Regions from separate parts of the Lysinibacillus sp. NPDC093688 genome, predicted to be linked through region 2. Evidence: riboswitches for the same ligand, from Rfam matches in the RefSeq annotation. Region 2 holds a riboswitch; each other region holds the start of a gene.
The links. A riboswitch is a leader RNA that binds a small molecule or an ion and turns the genes downstream of it on or off. The one in region 2 is predicted to bind S-adenosylmethionine.
Positions count from the first base shown of each region.

Region 1 (4,394 bases), on a different contig from region 2:
AACGATATTGTATTAAAGCTTGTTGCACTAGTCTTATTTCCTCTAGCGTAAAATTTGGTATTGCATACGTACGTTCAACTAATTGGAATGTGCCGTATTTTAAGTAATACTCTGTTGCAGGTAGAGGAATATGACTTGCCCCATAGCCTTCATAAGCTTCAAAAACTTCTTTTACTGTATAGCCTTCCTCTTTGACATAAAGAATTTCCTTAAAAGCTGAATGTCCAAAGATCTCTTGCCATTTACTCTCAACTGACGCAAGTATGTTTTGAATGGACATGTTGTTCACAAACACATGACCTTCATTTAACTCATAAATAAGATAAGATGCAATGTTTTGCGCACTATACACATTTCCCATTTAAAACACTCCTTTATCATCAGTTTTGGTAGATAAGAGTAGTTACTGACTGAGCAACTACTCCGCTTCATATATTTCAAAAGTGGGGGAGCACTTATGAAAACTAAATGTCGAACGCTTTTCTTATTTCCTAGTATAAAACAAGGAATTAAACAAGTCAATAATACTTATCAAATTACTAGGTATTACTTCCGAAGAATTTTAGTTACCCTTACCAAATGAGGCAAGCGGATGATGTAGCAACGTTTTACGCATTACCAAATGAGGCCTATCGAATGAGAAAATACGTAAACGCTACAACATTAGCCAATGTGTTTTTTTATTAGGCTTCTACTTGTTGTTGTGAAGCTGTTACTTGTTCAATAGCTTGTTCTAAATCTCCAATAATGTCCTCTACTGCCTCTAAACCGATGGATAAGCGAATGAGCGACTCGGTTACGCCAGTTTGGATTAGCTCTTCAGCTGATAGTTGCTGATGTGTAGTAGATGCTGGATGGATAATTAATGATTTGGCATCCCCTACATTTGCTACGTGCGAGAATAATTTCACACTATCGATCAATTTACGCCCTGCTTCTCGTCCACCTTTAATGCCAAATGTAAGCACTGAACCGAAGCCATTTCTCAAATATTTTTTAGCTAACTCATGAGTTGGGAAATCTTCTAAGCCATTGTAATTTACATATTCCACAGATGGGTGGTTTCGTAAATATTCAGCTACCGCCAATGCATTTTCATTGTGTTTAGGAATACGCAAATGAAGCGTTTCTAAACCTTGTAATAAATTAAATGCTGCATCTGCACTTAATGTTGGTCCAAAGTCGCGTAGCAATTGCACTCGCAGTTTTGTGGCAAATGCAGCCGCTGCTGTATCGATACCATAACGCAAACCGTGATAAGAAGCATCTGGCTCCGTAAAGCCTGGGAAGCGTCCGCGAGTCCAATCAAACTTCCCTGCATCTACTACAACGCCACCTAAAGTTGTACCATGGCCGCCGATCCATTTCGTTGCGGAATGAACAACGATATCTGCACCGAAGTCAATTGGTGTAGAGCCATATGGTGAAGCAAATGTGCTATCAATAATTAATGGCAAGCCGTTTTCATGTGCTATATTCGCTACTGCTTCAATGTCTAGCACTTTCAAACTTGGGTTACCGTAAACTTCAGCGAACACTGCTTTTGTTTTATCCGTAATAGCTGCTTTGAAATTTTCTGGATTTGTTTCATCTACAAAAATTGTTTTAATACCGTAGTTTGGTAGTGTGTTGGCGAATAAATTATAAGTACCTCCGTACAAAGAGCTACCAGCAACAATTTCATCACCTGCCCCTGCAAGATTTAAAATTGAAAATGCAATAGCTGCTGCACCAGATGAAAGTGCTACCGCTGCTGTACCGCCTTCTAATAAAGCGACGCGTTTTTCAAAAACATCTACAGTTGGGTTTGTAATTCGTGTATAAATATTGCCAGCTTCCTCTAAGGCAAAAAGACGTTGCGCATGAGCAGTGTCTTTAAAAACGAATGCCGTTGAGCGATATACTGGTACTGTACGAGATCCTGTTACCGGGTCTGGCTCTTGGCCACCGTGTAACAGCAATGTTTCTGGTTTAAAATTTGTCATTGTATACCTCCATATGGTTATTTTTTTACGATGGTACCGGAGATGAGGAGGATTTTTTCAGTAGAAAACAAAAACCCTCTTCAGCTAAGAAGAGGGTTGCGGGTGCAAGTTTTCCTCCCCTTATCTGCCAGATCCAAGTAAGAATCTGTAGGAATTAGCACCTTAGCAAGTTCGTCACTTACTGGTTGCCGGGCATCATAGGGCCTATCCCTCCGCCGCTCTTGATAAGAGTATGAGATTCAATTTCCATCGTTGTTACAAAGTATAAACATAGACTTTTTCTCTGTCAACACTAAAATTTTATTTTTTCCGAAACTTCTGTCTGCTTTTTTACGTAAAACGAACGCATACATTATTTTAATGTTTACTAGTTTCTCATCAAAAAGTGGGGTTGATTTACGTTCCGACTGGGCGCTTTCCTGGGGGCGTCCGATGAGCCGCTTGGGGCAACAGGATGTTGGTCACGAAGGCGTTATCACAGGACGTGATGCTTTTAGCCTTCGTTCCTCTACTTGCTCGCTCCAGGGTCTCGGGCCAACAGATGTTTTCTGCGCGAAAGCGTAGTGCTAACGAAGCGGCAGCAGCACCGATGTTGGTCACGAAGGCGTTATCACAGGATGTGATGGTTTTAGCCTTCGTTCCCCTATCGCTGACCCCCGAGGAGTCGCCCAGTCTCCACTCCAATCAACTTATATACAAAGATGTCATCCCTAACTTTTGGTGATGAGCTTATTATTTAGAAAGGAGGACTTTTATGTTAAAAGCGGTTATCATTTTTCTTCTTGTTGGTTATTTGATTGGCTGTGTTCACGGCTCTAAAGTTGCTCAGTTTTTATCCGGGGTAGATTTAAAAAAGGCTGGATATGGCAATGCAGGTGCCTCCAACGCAACACTCTCCCTCGGATGGAAATACGGTATATTAGTTGCACTTATCGATATCGGTAAAGGTGTTGCAGCTATAATCGGTGCACATGTCTATCTTGCTGATATAACACAATTAACTGAAGTACAAGTTTGGCTCTTTATCTATATCGTAGCAGCCGGTGTCATTCTAGGTCATAATTTCCCATTTTATATGGGCTTCAATGGCGGCAAAGGAACTGCTTCAATTATCGGGATATTACTTGCGATTGATTGGAAAGTTGGCTTATTTGCACTCATTTTATTTGTTATTTTTTCTTTCGTGACGAGCTTTTTAATTGTCGGTGTACTTGAATTTTATCTCGTTTTTTGTACAGCCACATATTTATGGATTCCTGGGGTCGGCCCAACGATTATAGCCTTATTTCTTTTTGGTATAGCCATCATTTTGCATATCGAAAATATTAAACGATTGATGCTAGGAACTGAACCTAAAGTTACTTCTGCATTCAAAAAGAAAAACTAATATCTTTTGGATATTATTGTCTTTTCTATGACCGCGTATTTTCTCGTAACTGCCCATTATCGCTATAACTAGAGAGCATTTGAACACACTAGCTTTTTTTACAATAAATAGACAATTTACTTTCTTAATAAAGCATTTTACTAGTCGATGTTATAGAAAATGTTAGAAAGGATGAGAAAGTATGTCTACTTCCGAACAAGCAAAACCGAAACGTAATTTGAAACCACTCTGGATCGCATTAGCCTTCGCTTCACTAATCATCATAACTTTTTTACCGAGCAACGGCGATTTACCTGTAGCTGGACAACGGGCCTTGGCTATTTTAGCTTTCGCGGTCATTCTTTGGGTTACAGAAGCAGTATCCTATCCCGTTAGCTCTGCCATGATTATTGCTCTCGTTACAGTTTTACTAGGATTAGCTCCGTCAATGGAAGATCCAACGAGAGAGCTAGGAACATCAGATGCATTAAAATTAGCATTAAGTGGATTTAGTAATTCAGCAGTTGCACTAGTAGCCGCAGCTCTTTTCCTAGCGGCAGCCATGCAAATTACCAATTTACATAAACGTCTTGCGCTATGGATTCTTTCACTAGTAGGGACAAAAACGAAAGCCATTGTCTTCGGTGCTATTTTAGTATCTATTGCACTCGCATTCTTCGTCCCTTCTGCTACTGCACGTGCAGGCGCAGTTGTACCAATACTACTTGGAATGGTAGCGGCATTTGGTTTACCACGTGATAGTCGACTTGCTGCTTTACTTGTCATTACCTCTGTGCAAGCTGTCTCCATTTGGAATATCGGTATTAAAACGGCAGCAGCTCAAAATATGGTCGCTTTAAATTTCATTAAAGAACAATTTGGTGTGGATATTTCTTGGGGTGCTTGGTTGCTTTATGCTGCCCCCTTCTCCATCATCATGTCAGTGGCTCTATTTTTCATTATGATTACACTAATTAAGCCTGAAACAAGTAATATCGAAGGTGGCCGAGAAGTAATCAAAAAACAGCTTGCGGAACTTGGCC
Region 1 is NZ_JBNNUX010000060.1:2,602-6,995, forward strand. It holds gene ACQKN2_RS23870 (hypothetical protein) at 1-361, opposite strand, end outside; gene ACQKN2_RS23875 (O-acetylhomoserine aminocarboxypropyltransferase/cysteine synthase family protein) at 684-1,985, opposite strand; SAM riboswitch class I at 2,103-2,216, opposite strand; gene ACQKN2_RS23880 (glycerol-3-phosphate acyltransferase) at 2,740-3,372, shown strand; gene ACQKN2_RS23885 (DASS family sodium-coupled anion symporter) at 3,554-4,394, shown strand, end outside.
Region 1: linked by a shared signal. The riboswitch ahead of ACQKN2_RS23875 (O-acetylhomoserine aminocarboxypropyltransferase/cysteine synthase family protein) and the one ahead of ACQKN2_RS04115 (cyclase family protein) in region 2 are both predicted to bind S-adenosylmethionine.

Region 2 (4,394 bases):
AAATGTAATCCAGCTTCTTTCGCTTTCTGATTGAACGCTCCTCTTTCCCACTGATCTTTCCCATCAATATATTTCGGCGGTGATGCTTTTAGCTGTTCCGCATAATATCTACCCCATACACTGTTTTTAACAGGTTCATCATCCGCTATATTGTAAATTCCTGGTTCCCAGTCAATAGCCTCTATTGTTGCTTTTACTGCATCCTCAATATGGATAAACGATGTTATGCCATCATTTACTACCATTTCTCCTCTGAGATATTGTTGTGCAATTAAGCCTTGTGAATCATACCAAGTACCTGGTCCGTAAAGTGAACCGTACCTTAAAATAACAGAGTCTGGGATTTCTTGAATAGCACTCTCCAATGCTACTATTCCGTCTATTGTAATCTTCCTTCTGCCTATTGCATTTACGTCTAAAGGGGTTTCTTCAATGGCAATTGTGTCGCCCGGTTCATATGCCCATGCAATACTTTGGGCAATAAGTCGTTTACTATTTGTCTTTTTCGCAGCTTCAACTAAATGGCGAGTTCCAATTGCCCTCACTTTAGCATTGTCCTCTACTCGTCCGTGCTGAAGCGCCGTGACCTGATGGATAATAATGTTTGGTTGAAAATCCTGTATAATTGCCTCAACTTGCTCCTTTTCAAGTATATTTCCAACGTATGCCGTAGCGCCTAATGCTTGTAATACTTCAATTTTAGAATCACTTGTTGTCATTCCTCCAACTATATAGCCTTTTTCAACTAAAGCTGCTATAAGACTTTTTCCAATTACACCAGTTGCGCCTGTTACAAAAATTTTCATATTTACCCCATTCCTTTCTTCATTCTTTAACCAACATCATTGTATGGTTGTTCGTTATTCTATACAATGACAATAAAACAAATCTGTACCGGTAAAGGGGTATATAAATGCTGAAATATCAACAAATTGTTGCAGATATACTTTATGAAATTGAGCAAGGAACTTTAATAGAAGGGGCAAAATTGCCTTCTATTCGTGAATTAAAAAACCGTTACGATTGCAGTTCAGAAACTGTCCTAAAGGCATTAAGCGTATTAAAATACCAGCACCTAATTTTCTCCATTCCAAAGAGTGGATTTTATGTATTGTCTACATCAAATTATCAAAGCACTGAGGTAACGAATATTATTGACTTTGCCACAGCTACCCCAGAAAAAACAATGTTCCCTTACACAGAATTTCAACATTGCTTAAATCAAGCAATTGAAATTCAACAAGGTGGGCTTTTCTCTTATGGGATGACAGTACACGGGTTAGAGTCATTGATTTTAGAGGTAAAGAAGTTACTTGAGCAATATCAGGTGTTTGCTAATAAAGAAAATATTGTGATTACAACTGGCACTCAGCAAGCACTTTATATATTGACATCAATTCCTTTTCCAAATGAAGGAGATACAATTCTAGTCGAGCAGCCAACATACCACCTCTTTAATCGCTTACTTGAAACGACTGACGTCAAATGTATTGGAATAAAAAGAGATGCAAATGGTATTAACCTGCAGCAACTAGAAAATAATTTTGCTGAAAATCGTATAAAGTTTTTCTATACTATGCCAAGGTTCCATAATCCGTTAGGGACTTCTTTTAGTAAGAAGGAAAAATTAAATATAATAGCTTTAGCAAAGAAATATAATGTCTATATTGTTGAAGATGATTATTTAGCCGATTTTGATCTAAATACAAAAGCCGACCCCATGTTTGCGTATGATGTAAGTAACCGTGTTATTTATCTAAAAAGCTTTTCTAAAATTATCTTTCCAGGATTACGAGTTGGGATTACTGTACTTCCTGATCCAATTTTAAATAATTTTATAGCTTTAAAAAGAGTAATTGATTACGATACAAGCCTGATAACACAAGGGGCCTTGGAGCTATACTTAAAGAGTGGAATGTTTCATTCTCACAGTAGGATGCTTTCACAAAAGTCTGCAAAAAAATCAGCTATTTTACATGAAGAGGTTCAAAAATTAGCCGGTTCTTCAAATATCGACTATACACGTCCAAGCTCACTTGATACTAAACTACACATGGTAATTCCTCAAAAATTACATGTAAATACTTTAATCCAACGTTTACTTGTTGAAAATGTGCATTTGAAAGCTATTGACGACAATTATTTAAAAAGTTTTCACAAAGAAAATGTACTCAAAATAGATGTAAGGAATACAAATCAAGCTCTTATTCCACTAGGTGTACAAAAAATATTTAAAGCAATGATTTTATAGAGAGGCTCTGGAATATTAAATTTTTAACCTTGTATCCCTATTGAACTTGTAAACTATAAACAAATATACTAAAGTGTGTGTAAACTTTATTTCTGAAAATTCTTATATCGCATTTTCTTATCAAGAGAGATGGAGGGATTGGCCCTATGAAGTCTCAGCAACCAGCCTATAGGTATGGTGCTAATTCCAAATGGCATAATTTAGCCTTGAAGATGAGAAGACTTACTGCAGTTGCTTTGCACAAGAGTCTTCTTCTACAAGGAGGACTCTTTTTTATTTGCTATTTAACGCGAATGATACGCAAAGAATAGCACCCAAAATATGAATAGAAAGCAGGGAAATATTATGGCAAACGAACTTTTACAAGCAATTAAATTATTGAAATCAAAAGAATGGGTCGATTTAACGCATACATTTGGTCCAAGTTCTCCACACTTCTTTATGTTTGATGATGCAAAATTTGAAACATTATTTTCCCATGATGATGGCTTCTTTGCACAGCAATTTACTTTCCCTGGGCAATACGGAACACATATCGACCCACCTATCCATTTCGTGCGAGAAACACGCTATTTAGAGGAATTGGAACTAAAAGAACTAGTGCTACCACTAATCGTTATTGATAAATCGAAGGATGCCGAAATTAATAACGATTACACATTAAGTGTTCAAGATATTCTTAACTTTGAAGTTGAATATGGAGAAATTGAAGCCGGTACCTTTGTTGCGCTGCGTACTGATTGGAGTAAACGATGGCCAGATAAAGAGTCTTTCAGCAACAAAGATGCTGAAGGCAATAATCATATTCCTGGCTGGGGATTAGAAGCGTTGCAATTTTTATTCAACGAACGAAAAGTAAGTGCTATTGGCCACGAAACTTTTGATACGGATTCAGCAGCAGATTTTCGTAAAAACGGAAAGTTAGACGGAGAATATTTTGTACTAGAGCAAGATACTTACCAAATCGAGCTTATGACCAATTTAGATAAGCTACCTCCAAAAGGCGCCGTTATATTCAATATTGTGCCAAAGCCTGAAAAAGCATCTGGATTCCCTGTCCGTTCATTTGCTATATTGCCTTAATATAGCAATAGGTCCGATTTGAAATGTAGACAAACACCACTTTGTTTTGCACAGAGCTGTATGGTAATTTAATCGACAGACTTTGCCATTTAGCATTTTATGAAGAGCATCTAATCTTGTTTTACTCGAGAAGTCTATGTGGTGAGGCTTGCCTTGTATAGTATTTTAACCATAGCTATAATACTATTTTGTTTCGCTTGTCGACTCATTCTATGATGAGGAACTGTTGATTTTCGCGGAGAGTGGCGACTCCTGCGGGATGAGCTTGCGCTGAAAGCCCCGCAGGAACGGAGTGACGAGGAGATTGAAGCCAAGCCCGCGGAAAGCGCCAGCTCGGAGTGAAAATCAACCTTTGTTTTTTGATACACTTTATTTAAATTATTCTCGACAAGTTAAGGTCTGATTCAATAAATATTGAATCAGACCTTCCATAAATTTATTTTATTTAGGTGAATTCTTTCTTTTGAAAATAAAATAAACGATCAACATAATTATTATGAACAATACTATAAGATAAATACTGTAGCGGGATAAATATACCCCAACATAATGCCATTTCTCTCCAAGCACCGTTCCTAAGGTAATAAAAGTAAATGTCCATATAGTTGCTCCCGCATAAGCAAAGAAAGCGAATTTTTTATAAGGGTAATTATTAATAGCCGCAATATATGCAGTAAGATGACGCACACCAGGAATAAAAAACCCTATTAATAATAATATTGGTCCAATTTTTTCAAATAACTTTTTCGTAAAATCAATTTTCTGTTCAGTTATATGGATTTTCGAACCGTATTTTTGTAATAAGGGGAGCCCGAATTTATAGCCTATATAGTAGCTCAAGGTAATTCCCCCAGCTGCACCTACCATAGCGCTGATTAAAGCTGGAATATGTGAAAGAGTTTCACGATATACACTATACCCTACATATGTTAAAAATATTTCATCAGGAAGTGGCAGCCCGACAATCCCTCCAACCAGGATAAGAATGATGCCAAAATATCCATAATGTTCAATAAGAGATTGCACGTGATGCGCCATAAATCCATCCCACCTAAAACGT
Region 2 is NZ_JBNNUX010000003.1:87,388-91,781, reverse strand. It holds gene ACQKN2_RS04125 (NAD-dependent epimerase/dehydratase family protein) at 1-806, opposite strand, end outside; gene ACQKN2_RS04120 (PLP-dependent aminotransferase family protein) at 914-2,251, shown strand; SAM riboswitch class I at 2,366-2,470, shown strand; gene ACQKN2_RS04115 (cyclase family protein) at 2,597-3,334, shown strand; gene ACQKN2_RS04110 (DedA family protein) at 3,776-4,372, opposite strand.

Region 3 (4,394 bases), on a different contig from region 2:
TGCTGTATTATTAATGATTTTCCCTTCCGCAGTTAACGTCCAAAAATCTGCACAAAAAGGGTTTTACATTGGCGCAATTATTGGAGGGATTGTCTTAATTACGATCATCGCACTGTCTATCCTTGTCCTAGGTCCGGCAAATACTGCTGCTCGAACATTTCCTAGTTATTCATTAGCACAAAGAATTTCAATCGGGAACTTTTTACAACGCATTGAAGTAATTATGGCAGCCATGTGGATTATATCAATTTATATTAGAACTTTTATGTATTTTTATGCCTCGGTGATCGGTATCGCACAAATATTTAAAATTAAAAATCATCGACCGCTCATTTTTCCACTCGGTATGATTATCCTTGGACTTTCACAAATTGTGCATCCTAATATCATTCATTCAGATATTTACAATAGAGAAACATGGCCTATGTTATCCTTCGTTTTCATGATCTTATTACCAATAGTTTTATTACTTGTCGCGATGATTCGTAAAATTAATGGTAATCAAGGAAATACAACGCAATGCAATAGTAATACACAAAATGAAAATGGTAGTACTGGCGGGAATACTACACAAAATGACAGTAGTAATAATAACGATAATTCTGCTCAGAATGCGAGTAGTAGCAATGGTGGAGATTCTTCTCAAAGTGCAGGTAGCAGCAATAACGATAGTTCTGCTCAATGTGAAAGTAACAACAATGGCGGTAATGCTTCTCAAAGTTCAAGTAATAGCAATAACGAAAACGCTTCTCAAAGTTCAAGTAATAGCAATAATGAAAACGCTTCTCAAAGTACTAATAACAGCAATGGCGGTAATTCTTCTCAAAGTACAAGTAATAGCAATAACGAAAATGCTTCTCAAAGTTCAAGTAACAGCAATAACGAAAATTCTGCTCAATGTGAAAGTAACAACAATGGCGGTAATTCTTCTCAAAGTGCGAGTAGTAGCAATAACGAAAACACTTCTCAAAGTGCAAGTAACAGCAATGGCGGTAATGCTTCTCAAAGTTCAAGTAGTAGCAATAACGAAAACACTGCTCAATGTGAAAGTAACAACAATGGCGGTAATGCTTCTCAAAGTGCGAGTAGTAGCAATAACGAAAACACTTCTGAAAGTACAAGTAGTAGTAATGGCGAAAATACTACTCAAAGTAAAAGTGAAAACGATGCCGGCAATACTACACAGAATGATAGCGATACCGGAAATACGCCAAACAGTGATAAGAATGGAAAACCGCCAGACAATTAACAGCAGTGTGGTTCATCACCAAAAGTTGTGGGTGACATTTGTTGATTGGAGTGGAGACTGGGCGACTCCTCGGGGATCAGCAATAGAGGAACGAAGGCTAAAACCATCACATCCTGTGAGAACGCCTTCATGACCAACATCGTGTTGGCCCGAGACCCTGCAGCGTAGCGGATGTTTTCTGTGCGAAAGCGTAGTGCTAACGTAGCGGCAGCAAATGTTTTATCTGTGCGAAAGCGTAGCGACAGCAACAACAAATGTTTTATCTGCGCGAAAGCGAAGCGGCAGCGACAAAGCGCCCAGTCGAAACAGAAATCAACCACACGTTATGATGATGATCCGGAATAGTAAAGTAAAAAATGATGACCCTAAAATATCAAGGTCATCATTTTTGAATGCTATTGAAGAGCATTAAATATGATATTCAATCTGATCAACAAAATCCCATTCGTATGGTGTTTCTTGGTAAACATAGTAGTTCAGCCAATTCGAGAATAATAAATGTGTATGAGCACGCCACGTATTAATCGGTTCATTTCCTGGATCATCATTTGGGAAGTAATTCACGGGTACCTCAATATCTAATCCTTTCTCAACATCACGACTATATTCATCCGCTAAAGTTGTCGCATCATATTCAAGGTGACCGGTAATCATAATATTTTTATTGTCCTTAGATTGCACAATGAAAACACCAGCATCTTCTGAATAAGATAGTAATCGTAAATCAGGATGGTTGCGTACTTCGTCAATCGATACAGATGTATAACGTGAATGTGGTGCCGTAAACGAATCACTAAAGCCCCGTACTAAATCCACTGTTAAATCCGTAATGACATGAGAATATACACCTGAGCATTTAGCAGAAAGCCCAATTTTGCCAATACCGTAATGATGGTATAACGCTGCCTGTGCACCCCAACATATATGAAGGACCGATGTTACGTTTGTTTTGGACCAATCCATAATTTCTGAAATTTCCTGCCAGTAGTTCACTTCTTCAAACGCCATTTTCTCTACTGGTGCACCCGTAATAATCATGCCATCATAGCGACGATGACGAATTTGATTGAAAGTCGTATAAAATAATTGTAAATGTGATTTACTAACATTTTTCGATTCATGAGTAGCAGTATTTAAAAATGTAATATTCACTTGTAACGGGGTATTACCTAATAAACGTAGTAATTGCAGCTCTGTTTTTTCTTTTTCAGGCATTAAGTTGAAAATTAATATATTTAATGGACGAATTTGTTGCGTTTTCGCTCTGTCCTCTTCCATAACGAAGATTTTTTCCTCACGTAAATGTTCTCCAGCTGGTAAGTTTTTTGGAATATTAATTGGCATCTTGCATTCCCCTCTCTAGTTAAAATCAATTTGGCCTTAGTCTCCATTCACAGGCCCTGCGCAAAGCTCATTAAGTCTTCTTTTTCGATAAAATTAAAAAATCCCCCTCATTCCATTTGAGATAGAATGAGAAGGATTTACCACGTTCACTCTTATCTCTCAAAGGACAGATCCTTTGCTGGAATTAGCACCTTTCTAACTTTTGTTAGAGGTTGCTGAAGCGTCATCGGGCCAAATCCCTCTACTTCTCTTGATAAGATTATTTAATTAAAAAGAATTGTAACATGAACAATTAAGAATATCAATAATACATAGAATATTTTGTTATTAACCATGCATGTCATGATGTAATTTGTTTAACACTAATATTGAAGCAAACTAAGTTTACATCATTAAATTTGATGGTAAACATGCTGTACTTATGTTAACATATACCTTTAGTAACAGAGAGGAACGTGAATAGTTTGATTAAAATTGATTTTCCAAAACCAGATTTAGTAATTCGTCAACGCGAACAAGATTTAAAGCCAGGTGATGTACCAATCACACCGTACCATGGTTTTATTGATTTCCATAAAATCACACGTGAAAATGGCGGCATTTTCTTATTCTACAATGAAGAGAACGAGCTATTATTTGTCGGTAAAGCACGTAAAATTCGTCAACGTATTAAAAAGCATTTTGAGGACAATGTTTCACCGATGAAAAATCATCGTGATGAAATTTTCAAAATTGAAGTGTATGAAGTGGAAGATGCTATGGAACGTGAAATTTACGAAACATACGCGATCAATTCATTCCGCGCTAAATACAATGTTGATAAAGTTTTTTATTAAGATAAAAAATACTATTTAACAAAAAATAAGAATCTGCTCGCCATCTGTAATGTACATGATGGCTTGTAGATTCTTTTTTATGTTTTTATTCTACAAAAAAGGCTTTACGTTCTTTAGTAATCCATTCTCCAAGCTCTTTATCATCGCGCTTTAACAGTCGATTGACAAGCACGTCATGCCAAATATAATCCTCTAATAAATAGATATGCACCGGGTCATTTGTAATAAAAGCCGTTTCTTGATTGGACGGTGAGTGACCATAAATCATCTCTTGACCATCTACAGATAGAATAAACCAATGGGGCGTAGAAGCATTCCTCGTATATTGAGTAATGCGATGCTGGTCAACGGATACAATATTTTCATCCACATAGATTGTAATTCCATGAACCGGAATGTGCTGAGCGACCTCATGTAAATCTTCTCGCAATTCTTCATACATATCTTCCCACATTGATAAAAGTACTTTTTTCTCCGCTTTTTTTAATAACGACTGACAATAATTGACGATTGCCTCTTTTCCTTTTAACGTGACAACCTTATGCTCCGTTTCCTGCTCTTTTACCTCTAATTTTTCTAATTGATCACTAATCGACGTGAAATTCGATTGCCAACGCTGCTGAATTTGTTGTAAAAACACAGCGACAGGAATAGAAGAGTATGTCGTTTGATCTGCGGTTTCCTCTTTCATTACTAACCCTTTTTCAACAAGTACATTTAGTATGTCATATATTCTTGCACGTGGGATACCGGAGTTTTTACTTACTTGATAGGCGCTAACATGGCTATTTTGTACGAGTGCCGTATAGGCCTTTGCCTCATATTCTGTGAATCCCAGTTCTTTTAATTGGGCGATTAATAATTCCATCGAATCCCTCCATTTCCTCTATTATAGTTTAAAGCTATGAGGATTAGCCAACGAAAAAAATTTGTCTTTACAGCTACGCGAAATTTAGTTACTATTT
Region 3 is NZ_JBNNUX010000004.1:190,878-195,271, forward strand. It holds gene ACQKN2_RS05775 (GerAB/ArcD/ProY family transporter) at 1-1,249, shown strand, start outside; gene metA (homoserine O-acetyltransferase MetA) at 1,658-2,593, opposite strand; SAM riboswitch class I at 2,743-2,853, opposite strand; gene ACQKN2_RS05785 (nucleotide excision repair endonuclease) at 3,058-3,429, shown strand; gene ACQKN2_RS05790 (TrmB family transcriptional regulator) at 3,515-4,297, opposite strand.
Region 3: linked by a shared signal. The riboswitch ahead of metA (homoserine O-acetyltransferase MetA) and the one ahead of ACQKN2_RS04115 (cyclase family protein) in region 2 are both predicted to bind S-adenosylmethionine.

Region 4 (4,394 bases), on a different contig from region 2:
CAAAACGAATGAGCGGACAGATAAACTTGTCCATTCGCTTAGTAATATTCAAGAAGAGGTAGCTTCTGGTGAGGAAAATATGGTTCAAACAGAAGGACAATTTACTAACATATTGGACGCTATGACCGAAGCCAAAGAACAAAATGGTCAGATGGAAAAAGAAGTACAAGCAATAGTAGAAGTACTAAGTCAATTAGGTATTGCCTTTAATGAAGTGAAAAATTCTGCTGAAGAACTTGCTAGCTTTGCACAAAATTTACATTGATGAAGTGAAAAACAAGAGACAAAGCAAATAAGGTGCTTCACACCTGTAGTGTATAAATAACACTATATCAACTGTTAATATATAATATCCGCTAGGTAGATAAAAGATACCGGCGATTATATGCTGTTAAATTCAATATATGCAAATTGAACATAGAAAAAATGGAGCTATCCCATGAACTGGATAGCTCCATTTTTGCTAAATTTGTAAAGGGTTTAACGTAATTTTCGTTAAAAAAAGTTTATACTGAATAAAGAACTAAAAATAGGGGCGGTTAATATGAAAACAGTTGTTGTATTAGGTGGCGGAATTACGGGATTGTGTACGATGCATTATTTACAACGCCAAGTTCAGGAGAAAAACTTACATGTAAAGCTTGTACTCGTTGAAAAGAATACATACCTTGGTGGCAAGCTTCACTCTGCGAATGAACAAGGCTTTATTATGGAAACAGGAGCAGATTCTATAGTAGCGCGTCATAAAGGTGTCATGGAGTTAGTAAAGGAACTTAATTTTGAACAAAATCTTGTGTACAACGAAACGGGTATTTCGTATATTTACACAAATAATGAGCTACATGCTATCCCATCAGACTCAACGTTCGGTATTCCTATGAGCTTACAATCTCTTGAGGAAAGTACGCTTGTATCAGAGAAAGGTAAAAAAGAGGCATTAAAAGATTTAACTATGCCAAATGAAGTGTTTACAAAGGAAAGTTCGATTGGGGAATTTTTAACTTACTATTTAGGTGAGGAGCTTGTTCAAAACCAAATAGCGCCCGTACTTGCAGGTGTATATTCAGGAGATTTAAATCAGCTTTCAATTGCTTCCACTTTACCGTATTTAATCGATTACAAAAACGATTACGGTAGTATTATTAAAGGCTTCGATGCAAACAGGGAACAATTTGTGAAAGCTGCTAATAAAAAATTTATTTCATTTAAAAATGGTTTATCATCACTAATTGATCGACTTGAAGAAACATTAACGGATGTAGAAATTATAAAAGGAATTGCCACTACCAGTGTTAAGAAGCAGGAGAATCAATACGCTGTTACATTAGCAAACGGTAAAATGATTGAAGCAAATCATGTTGTAATGGCACTACCAAATGAGGCGGTACAAAGTTTATTGCAGGATGAATCTTTGAACGGCTATTTTGAACAATTCAATACTGCATCCGCCATTACGATTTACTTAGGATTTGATGTACCTGATAATAGGTTACCCGCGGATGGAACGGGCTATATTGTGTCACATAATTCGAATGTTATTTGTAATGCAGCAACGTGGACAAGTCGCAAGTGGAAACATACTTCAGCAGAAGGAAAATTACTTGTACGACTTTTTTATAAGAGCATTAACCCTGAGTATGAGAGATTGCGTTTGATGTCAGATGAAGAGTTAGCAGCTGTTGCTCTAGAGGATGTAAGAAAAAGCTTGGGGATTGAGGAAACACCAACTATTGTTGGCGTGACAAAATGGATCGACCAGATGCCAAAGTATGATTTGGCACATCGTGAAGCGTTGCAAGGTCTCTTACAAGAGCTTGAGAAAAACTATCCGAACTTATCAATAGCGGGGTGCTCTTATTTCGGAGTAGGCATAGGTGCGTGTATTCAAAATGGTAAAAAAATTGGTGAGGAGCTTGCTGAAAAACTATCGTAATTGTTTGAATTGATAAAATCAATTATGCCTCGGCATAATTGCGTCTGGAATCGGCTTTGTGCTTAGGCCTGCACGATGCAGGTCAGTTAGCCGTTATCGCATGGATGCGATGATTTTAGGCTAACATCCTTTAAGAAACTCCTTTCCGATTTTGTGACATCCGCCGGAGGCTTTGGGCCAACATGATGTTGGTCACTCAGTCGTTGCCACAGGACGTGGCGTTCTTAGACTGAGTTCCTCTATTTCAGCGGGTGTTTGGACACACGTTGAAAAGTAACTTAAATTCGCATTCATCTCACCACCTATAGAGGTGAGAGACTTTTGAACCTGTCGCTACGCTTTCGGTACATAAAACATTGCTGAAAGAAGTTAATATATAATGTTTTTCGTAAAAATTATCCTCTGTTCTGTGAAATAGTCTTGACTCAATCGTTCGTAAACGATATGATTCTTTTAATTATTTAAAAAATTCATACTACATTCTTATCAAGAGAAGCTGAGGGACTGGCCCTATGAAGCTTCAGCAACCAACTTATTGTCAGGTGCTAAATCCAGAAGACCATTGTGTCGAAGATGAGAAGGAAAAACAATTACGAAACGTTAAAGCCTTCTTTTTATGTAAAAGAAGGCTTTTTTATTTTTTATAAATAATGGAAGAGAGGCTAGTTTTATGGGATTGCTTGAAAGGTTAAAAACGCATGTTCTTACTGCAGATGGTGCAATTGGTACAGTTTTATACGGCTATGGTTTGGAGTATTGCCATGAGGAAATGAATATACAAAAACCTGAATTAATTGAAAAGATTCATAGAGAATACATAGCAGCTGGTGCTGATGTCATTCAAACGAACACTTACGGAGCTAATGCCATAAAATTAGCCCGCTACGGATTAGAATCTCGTGTGCAGCAGTTTAATGAGGCCGCTATAACAATTGCAAAACGAGCAGCAGCAGATGGTGGACAGTTTGTCTTAGGTACTATTGGGGGAATCCGTGGTATTCGAAAAAGTGATGCAACGTTAGAGGAAATTTTAGCAACAGTTGATGAGCAGGCAACGGTTTTACTTGCAGGAAATCCAGATGGCCTTTTACTTGAAACATATTATGATTTTGAAGAGCTAACAGCGACTTTAACGATGCTACGAGCTAAAACTAAATTACCGATTATTGCTCAAGTTTCTATGCATGAACCAGGGATTTTGCAAAATGGAATGAGCTTAAATAACGCCCTACATGAGCTTGAAGCTCTAGGTGCTGATATTGTAGGTGTTAACTGTCGTTTAGGGCCTCACCATACTATACAAGCATTTGAAGGTGTAGAGCTTCCTAAGAAGGCATTTATGTCAGCGTATCCGAACGCCTCTCTTCTTGATTTGGAGGATGGCCGTGTCGTTTATGAGTCAGAGGCAGATTATTTTGGTCGAGCAGCAGTAGAGCTTCGCGATCAAGGGGTACGTTTAATTGGTGGTTGCTGTGGTACGACACCAAAGCATATTGCTGCAGCGAAAAAGTACTTAGAGGAGCTATCTCCGGTCGAGGAAAAGGTTGCAAAGCCAGAAAAAGTAGAAGTTGTACGTGAGGCAGAGCCACCAAATTATGAGCCATTACATGTAAAAGTAAAACGTGAACGCTCAGTTATAGTGGAGTTAGATACACCAAGACATTTAGAAATCGAAGGTTTTATTGCAGGTGCGAAAAAAATATATGAGGCTGGCGCAGATGTAGTCATGATGGCAGATAATTCACTTGCTTCTCCAAGGATTAGTAATGTCGCAATGGGTGCCTTACTGAAAGAAACGCACGGGGTACGACCGTTAACTCATATAACATGCCGAGATCGTAATTTAATTGGTCTCCAATCACATTTAATGGGATTAAATGCACTAGGGATTCACGATATTTTAGCAGTGACTGGAGATCCAACAAAGGTAGGCGATTTCCCAGGGGCCACAAGCGTTTATGACGTATCTTCAATGGAGCTAATTCAATTGATAAAACAGTTAAATGAAGGTGTATCGTTCTCAGGGAAACCACTTCGTAAAAAGGCGAATTTCTCTGTAGCGGCTGCCTTTAATCCTAATGTACGTGTACTGGATCGCGCTGTGTCTAGATTAGAAAAGAAAATTGAACATGGAGCAGATTATTTTATTTCACAGCCCGTTTATTCAAAGGAAAAAATCGTGGAAATTTACGAGGCGACAAAGCATTTAGAAACACCAATTTATATAGGTATTATGCCAGTAACGAGCTATAAAAGTGCGGAGTTTTTACATCATGAAGTGCCAGGCATCAAACTATCGGAGGATGCGTTAGCACGTATGAAAGCTTGTGGCGATGATAAGGAACGCGCAACACTAGAAGGGATTGCAATTGCCAAGGAATTAGTAGAAGTAGCAGCGGAATATTTCAATGGTATTTACCTCATCACACCATTTTTACGCTATGACATGACACTAGAACTG
Region 4 is NZ_JBNNUX010000029.1:7,776-12,169, reverse strand. It holds gene ACQKN2_RS18920 (protoglobin domain-containing protein) at 1-265, shown strand, start outside; gene ACQKN2_RS18915 (protoporphyrinogen oxidase) at 545-1,933, shown strand; SAM riboswitch class I at 2,414-2,513, shown strand; gene ACQKN2_RS18910 (bifunctional homocysteine S-methyltransferase/methylenetetrahydrofolate reductase) at 2,604-4,394, shown strand, end outside.
Region 4: linked by a shared signal. The riboswitch ahead of ACQKN2_RS18910 (bifunctional homocysteine S-methyltransferase/methylenetetrahydrofolate reductase) and the one ahead of ACQKN2_RS04115 (cyclase family protein) in region 2 are both predicted to bind S-adenosylmethionine.